Regions from separate parts of the Saccharopolyspora taberi genome, predicted to be linked through region 2. Evidence: riboswitches for the same ligand, from Rfam matches in the RefSeq annotation. Region 2 holds a riboswitch; each other region holds the start of a gene.

Region 1 (2,254 bases), on a different contig from region 2:
GCTCGTCGCCGCCACCGGGGTTGAACACCGCGGCGCGCAGCTTGGCGCCCAGCCGGTAGGGCTGCCACGATCCGGCGCCGACCAGGTTGACCACGGCCGCCACCTCGCTGCCCGCCAGCAGCCGTTCGCTGCCCGAAGCGGCGGTGACCTCGACGGCCGCGACACCGCGTTCGGCGAGCAGTTCCCGCAGCGCTTTCGCGCGCTGCCTGCTCTTGCGGTCGAATCCGCGGGTGATGGCAACGGCCCCGGAGTTGGCCGCGGCTCCCGCCGCGGCGTCGGCGAGACCGGCCAGCGGGCCCCAGACTTCCGCGGGATCCGGCCGCTTGGCCCGGCGCGAACGGGCGTACTGGGTGGCTTCGGTCGTGGTGTCCATCGCCCCCACCCTATCGGCGGCTGAGGGTCGCCTCACCGGATGGTGACTGTGAGATCGCTCGCGGCGATCAGCTGTCCCAGACGCTGACCACGAGATCGGCGCTGCGCCGCAGCTGGTCGGCGACCTGCCGCTCGCATTCCGGGCAACGCTCGGTGATGGCGCGGCTGCGAGGTTCACGCGATGGGGGGTAGGTCTCGTAGGGGATCTTGACCGCCGCCGAGCACAGGGCGGGCACGACGTCGCCCGCCGGGCGGGCGCCGGGGCGGTCGGTCACGGCGTGCCTGATGCGCTGCCCGGGCGGGACGATCCACCACACCTGCTCGCGGTCGAACACGGTCGAACCCCCTCGGTCGATCCTCGTCTGCCCCAGGGACGGCGGTCCGGCGCGATCGGTTGCACGGGGACCGCGGATGCCGCCGGAATCCGGCTCGGCTTGGGCGATCCGGTCAGTTTCGTCGCGCATCTGCCTGATGTACATGACCCGGACGGGGGACACGGCGTTGGGCCGGAGCGGCGGAAGACGGGTGTGGTCCGGGGGCGCTGCCGGGTTGTAGGTTGGTCGCACTGACGCGGGGTGCCCGGGAGTGGTCCGGGCTGAGAACAGACCCGTTGAACCTGACCTAGCTCGCACTAGCGGAGGGACGTCATGATCGTCAACGTCGTGACCATCGCGGGTACCGACCCCAGCGGCGGCGCCGGCATCCAGGCCGACCTGAAGGCGTTCTCGGCGAACGGCGCCTACGGGATGTCGGTGATCACCGCGCTGGTCGCGCAGACCACCACCGGGGTCGCCGAGGTGCGCGAGGTGCCGCCGGAGTTCGTGACCGCCCAGCTCACCACGCTGCTCGACGACGTGCGGGTGGACGCGGTCAAGATCGGCATGCTGGCCAACGCCGGGGTGATCCGGGCCGTGGTCGCCGCGCTCGACCGGTACGCGCCGCCGCACGTCGTGCTGGACCCGGTCATGGTGGCCAAGAGCGGCGACCGGCTGCTCGCGCCGGAGGCGGTGGCGGTGCTGCGGGACGAGCTGCTGCCGCGGGTCGACCTGATCACCCCGAACCTGCCGGAGGCCGCGGATCTGCTGGGAGAGCGGGAGATCCGCCGCGCCGACGACATGCCCGCGCAGGCCGAGCGGCTGGCGGAGCTGGGCGCGAAGCAGGTCCTGCTCAAGGGCGGCCACCTCACCGGCGAGTCCAGTGTGGACCTGCTGTCCGGGGACGGGGTCTGCGAGTTCCTGCCCGGCGAACGCGTCGTCACCAACAACGACCACGGCACCGGCTGCACCCTGTCGGCCGCGATCGCGGCCCTGCGCCCGCAGCGCCCGGACTGGCCGACCGCGGTGCGGGAGGCCAAGCAGTACCTGACCGCCGCGCTGCGCGAATCGCACCGCCTCGACGTCGGTCACGGTCACGGCCCGGTGCACCACTTCCACCAGTGGTGGTGACGCGCCCGCGATGCCCCGGATCCGGCAAGCACTGCGTAGAGAGCGAGAGTTGATCCGATGAGCAAGCTCCCCGCCCCGCCCGCCGACGGCTTCTGCGCGCGCGCCTGGGCCCACACCGCCGAGCTCCAGCAGGCGATCGTCGAGCACCCGTTCAACGCCGCGCTCACCGACGGTTCGCTGGACCGCGAGCGGTTCGCCTTCTACATCGTCCAGGACGCCCGCTACCTCGCCGGCTTCGCGCAGGCGCTCGCGGCGGCGGCCAGCCGCGCCGAGGAGGCCGAGGACGCCGCGTTCCTCGCGGGCGCGGCGCAGGGCGCGCTGCTGGAGGAGCGGCGGTTGCACGCCGGTTATGTAGAGGAGTTCGGGCTTTCCGACGCCGACATCGCCGGGGTGGACACGTCCCCGTCGTGCCTGGGGTACACGTCGTTTCTCCGCGC
Region 2 (2,254 bases):
AGGCGATCAGCGCACGTTCCAGCACCGCGAGGTTCGCCGCGCCGCCGGTGCCGGTGATCAGCCGGGAACCGAACTCGCGCCCTGCGATGATCAGCGGGTCGTCCATGTCAGCCTCCTTGGACCGCGGTGAGGACCTCGACGGTGGCGTCCGGGTGCAGCCCGGTCGCGGGCCAGGACGCCCGCGGCACCACCGAGCCGTCGACCGCGACGGCGATTCCCCGCTCCGGGAAGCCGAAATCCCGGAGCAGCACCTCCAGCGTGGTGTTCTCGGAGACCTGCTTCGGAGTTCCGTTGAGCACTACGTTCACTGTTGACCTCCGTTGTGGCGGCCGGGGTCGGCGGCCTTGACCTCGTCCTGCGGCGTCTCGCCGCGCAGCATCCCGAGCACGGCGTCGGCGGTGACCGGCGCGAGCAGGAAGCCGTTGCGGTGGTGGCCGGTGGCCGCGATGACGCCGGGCTCCAGCGGGCCCAGCAGCGGGAGGTTGTCGCCGGTGCCCGGCCGCAGGCCCGCGATGGCCTCGACCAGCTGGTACTCGGCGATCCCCGGCATCACCTGCTCGGCGTCGGCGATCAGGTCGCGCACCCCGCCGACCGTGACCTCGGTGTCGAAGCCGACCTCGTACTGGGTCGCGCCCAGCACCAGCCCGCCGTCGTCGCGCGGCACCAGGTAGACCTGCCTGCCGTGGACCGGCCCGCGCACAGTGCGGCTCGGCGGTGGCAGCGCGGTCGAACGCGCCCGCAACCGCAGGATCTCGCCCTTGACCGGGCGAACCGCACCGCGCAGCAGCGGGTGCAACTCCCCGGAGTGCGCCCCGGCCGCGATGACCGCGACATCGCACTCCAGAACGGAATCCTCCAGCTCGACCGCCCCGGCGCGCACCGCGCGTGCCCGCGCGAGGACGTGCTCCGCGCCCGCCGCCGTCGCCGCTGCTCGCAGCGCGGCCAGCGCGACGCGGTTGTCCACCGCGAGATCGCCCGGCACCTCCAGACCGCCGCGGACCGCGGGCCCCAGCGACGGCTCCAGCCGCCGCAGCTCGCGCCCGCTGTGCCTGGTCACCACCCGTCCCAGGGTCGCGAGGTAGTCGGCGAGGTTGTCCAGCTCGGCCCGGTCGGCGCTGTCGACGCCGACGACCAGCGTGCCCTCGGTGCGCAGCCCGGACGGCAGGCCGGACGCGCGTTCCAGCTCGGCCGCGAACTCCGGCCAGCGGCGCAGCGAGACCGCGCCGAGCTCCAGCAGGTCCTCCTCGCCGGGCCACGCCTCGGCGACCGGCGCCAGCATCCCGCCCGCCACGAAGGACGCACCGGACGCCGGTTCCGGATCGATCAGGCTCACGCGGTAACCCGCGGTGGCCGCCCGCCAGGCGACGGACGTGCCGATGACTCCGCCGCCCACGACGGCGACGCGCACAAGACCAGACAACTCCACGCTCCCTGCGCCGGCATGACCCGGATCAGGTTCGACGGTCGGGGCCTGCGCCCCCTCTCAGTCCGGCATCAGCGGACTCCCGTGCTCACCGCGATCCACCGTACCCGGCCGAGATCCGGCAGTCAGCAGCCGAGGCGAGATCTCCCGGCGGCTCCGGCGTCGGCGGTTACCCTTGGGGCATGCCCGGTTTGGACGGCTTCGGCATCCGCGCCCGCCTCGAAGAGGCCAGGCTCTACCTCTGCACCGACGCGCGCACCGAACGCGGCGACCTCGCCGAGTTCGCCGACGCGGCGCTCGACGGCGGGGTCGACATCATCCAGCTCCGCGACAAGGCGTCCGGCGGTGCACCGCTGGAAGCGCGCCACGAGCTGGCCGCACTGGAGGTGCTGGCCGAGGCGTGCCTCCGGCACGGCGCGCTGCTGGCGGTCAACGACCGCGCCGACGTCGCGCTGGCCGCCGAGGCCGACGTGCTGCACCTGGGCCAGGACGACCTGCCGGTGGAGCTGGCCCGCCGGATCGTCGGTGACCAGGTGGTGGTCGGCCGCTCCACGCACGACGTCGTCCAGGCCGACTCCGCGGCGACCGAGCCGGGCGTGGACTACTTCTGCACCGGGCCGGTGTGGACGACCCCGACGAAGCCGGGCCGGGAGGCGGCCGGGCTGGACCTGGTCCGGCACGCCGCCGAGCACCGGGGACACGGCAGGCCGTGGTTCGCCATCGGCGGCATCAGCATGGACAACCTCGACGAGGTGATCGCCGCGGGCGCGCAGCGGGTGGTCGTGGTCCGCGCGATCACCGAGGCCGAAGACCCCCGAGCGGCGGCGCAGT
Region 3 (2,254 bases), on a different contig from region 2:
CACCACCGAGCGCCACTGCTCCACCCAACGGTCGCGGTTCTGCTGGACCTGCTCGGCAGGCAGTTCGGCGGGCCGCTCCGGCAGCGGCGCGCTGGTCTGCCAACCCGGCGGGAGCGGCACGTCGCGCACCGAGGGGTAGACGTACATCGTGTCCGCGACCTGCGCCTGGAACTCGGGCGACAGCAGGAAGTCGACCACCTTCCCCGCGGCCTCCGGGTCCTTCGCGCCGGTCAGCACGCCGGCGTACTCGACCTGGCGGTAGCAGGTGTCCAGCAGTGCCTTCGTGCGCGAGGTCCCGTCCGGGTTCGTCTCGGCCGCGGGCGAGGAGGCGTAGGACAGCACGATCGGCCGCGGCCCCCTGCCGGCCGAACCGGAGAAGTCCTGGTTGTACGCCTCCTCCCAGCCGGAGGAGACCTTGACGCCGTTGGCGGTCAGCTGCCGCCAGTAGTCCTGCCAGCCGTTCTCGCCGAACGCGGCGACGGTGTCGAGCAGGAACGCCAGCCCCGGCGAGGACGTGGCCGGATCCGGCACGGCGAACAGGTCCTTGTAGCGCGGGTCGGTCAGGTCGCGCAGCGTCGTCGGCTCCGGGAGGCCGTGCTGGGCGAACCAGCCGGTGTCGATGTTGACGCAGACGTCGGCGACGTCGACCGCGGTCAGCCGGTTCTCCGGTTCCAGCGCGTAGCGCTCGGGGCCCTGGCCCGCGTTCGGCGGCCGGTGCGGCTGGAGCACGCCCTCGCGCAGGGCGCGGGAGGCGAACGTCGAATCGATTCCGTAGGTGACGTCGCCGATCGGGTTCGCCCTGGTCAGCGCCAGCTTGTTGGTGAGCTCGCCCGCGTCACCGCTGTTGACGACCTGGAGCGTGATGCCGGTCGACTCCTTGAACTTCGCCAGCAGGCCCTCGTCCGCGACGAACGAGTCGTGCGCGACGAGCGTGACGGTGCGGGCGCCCTGCCCGGCACCCTGCGTTCCGGCCAGCGAGCACCCGGCGGTCAGCACGGCCAGCGCGGTCGCTCCGGCGAGCTGCAGCAAACGGTTCAACGATCCTCCCGATGTCCTGCCACGCAGCCGGCACCGAGGGGCCTCCCTGCGCCGGCATGACCCGGTTCAGGTTCGACGGTCGAGGGGCTCGCCCCCTCCTCTCAGCCCAGCGTGCTGGACTCCCGTGGCCCCGGAAGTGTACGTCAGGGGGACGCTCGCGCCGGGCGCGGCGAGGGCCCACCATGTGGGCATGACCGAACTTCTCACCGACACCCAGGTGTCCGAGGCGCTCCAGCACCTGCCGGAGTGGCAGCAGGACGGCCCGAAGCTGACCAGGACCATCGAGTTCGCCAGCTTTCCGCAGGCCATCCAGGCCGTGAACCGGATCGCCGAGATCGCCGAGAGCGAGAACCACCACCCCGACATGGACATCCGCTGGCGGAAGGTGACCTTCTGGTGCATCACCCACTCCGAGGGCGGCATCACCCAGAACGACGTCTCGCTGGCGCAGGAGATCGACTCGGTCGCCGACGCCTTCGCCAACGCCTGAGCAACCGGGCGGAACCGTCGCCGGCGGTTCCGCTCCTCAGGCCCCGAGCAGCTCGGCGATCTCGAAGGCGCAGCCCCAGGAGAGGCTGACCCCGCAGCCGGAGTGGCCGTAGTCGTGGATGATGCGCGCCCCGGCGAAGTCCTCCACCTCCAGCCGGACCGAGTCCCGGCCCGGGCGCAGGCCGATCAGCTCGTCGACGACCTCCGCACCGGCGAGCGCGGGCTCGATCTCGGCGCAGCGCCGCAGGATGCCCTCGCTCACCGTGCGCGACGGGACCAGGTTCCAGTCCTGCTCCACGGCGACCCCACCGAGGATGACGCGGTCACCGTGCGGCATGTACCCGGCGAACTCGCTGTTGGTGGTCAGCTCGATGAAGTACTCGTCGATCCCGGGGTTGGCCACGACCACGTGCTGCCCGCGCACCGGGTGCACCGCCGGATCGCCGACCAGCTCCCGGGCGCCGACGCCCGTGCAGTTGACCACCAGCGGCGAGTCCGCGGCGGCTTCGGCCAGGGTCGGGACCGGGCTCACCGCGATCTCGCCCCCGGCCGCCCGGAACCGGTCGACCAGGTAGTCGAGGTAGGCGGGCATGTCGATCAGCGGGACGGTCGCCCGGTAGCCGCTGACGAACCCCTCCGGGAGCTCGTCGGGCCGGCATCGGCGCAGGTCGGGGATGAGCCGAGCCTCCGGCGGCACGGCGTCGCCGAGGTCGAAGCGGGCCGCCAT

What was found. A riboswitch is a leader RNA that binds a small molecule or an ion and turns the genes downstream of it on or off. The one in region 2 is predicted to bind thiamine pyrophosphate.
Region 1: another riboswitch for thiamine pyrophosphate. It lies ahead of thiD (bifunctional hydroxymethylpyrimidine kinase/phosphomethylpyrimidine kinase); the one in region 2 lies ahead of thiO (glycine oxidase ThiO).
Region 3: another riboswitch for thiamine pyrophosphate. It lies ahead of ABD691_RS27085 (thiamine ABC transporter substrate-binding protein); the one in region 2 lies ahead of thiO (glycine oxidase ThiO).

The regions. Positions count from the first base shown of each region.
Region 1 is NZ_BAAAUX010000043.1:22,588-24,841, forward strand. It holds gene ABD691_RS32655 (hypothetical protein) at 1-373, opposite strand, end outside; gene ABD691_RS32660 (hypothetical protein) at 441-836, opposite strand; TPP riboswitch at 934-1,032, shown strand; gene thiD (bifunctional hydroxymethylpyrimidine kinase/phosphomethylpyrimidine kinase) at 1,020-1,817, shown strand; gene tenA (thiaminase II) at 1,875-2,254, shown strand, end outside.
Region 2 is NZ_BAAAUX010000033.1:12,808-15,061, reverse strand. It holds gene thiG (thiazole synthase) at 1-106, opposite strand, end outside; gene thiS (sulfur carrier protein ThiS) at 108-308, opposite strand; gene thiO (glycine oxidase ThiO) at 305-1,420, opposite strand; TPP riboswitch at 1,412-1,519, opposite strand; gene thiE (thiamine phosphate synthase) at 1,606-2,254, shown strand, end outside.
Region 3 is NZ_BAAAUX010000023.1:138,077-140,330, forward strand. It holds gene ABD691_RS27080 (ABC transporter permease) at 1-16, opposite strand, end outside; gene ABD691_RS27085 (thiamine ABC transporter substrate-binding protein) at 1-1,038, opposite strand, end outside; TPP riboswitch at 1,065-1,174, opposite strand; gene ABD691_RS27090 (4a-hydroxytetrahydrobiopterin dehydratase) at 1,229-1,528, shown strand; gene ABD691_RS27095 (FAD-dependent oxidoreductase) at 1,565-2,254, opposite strand, start outside.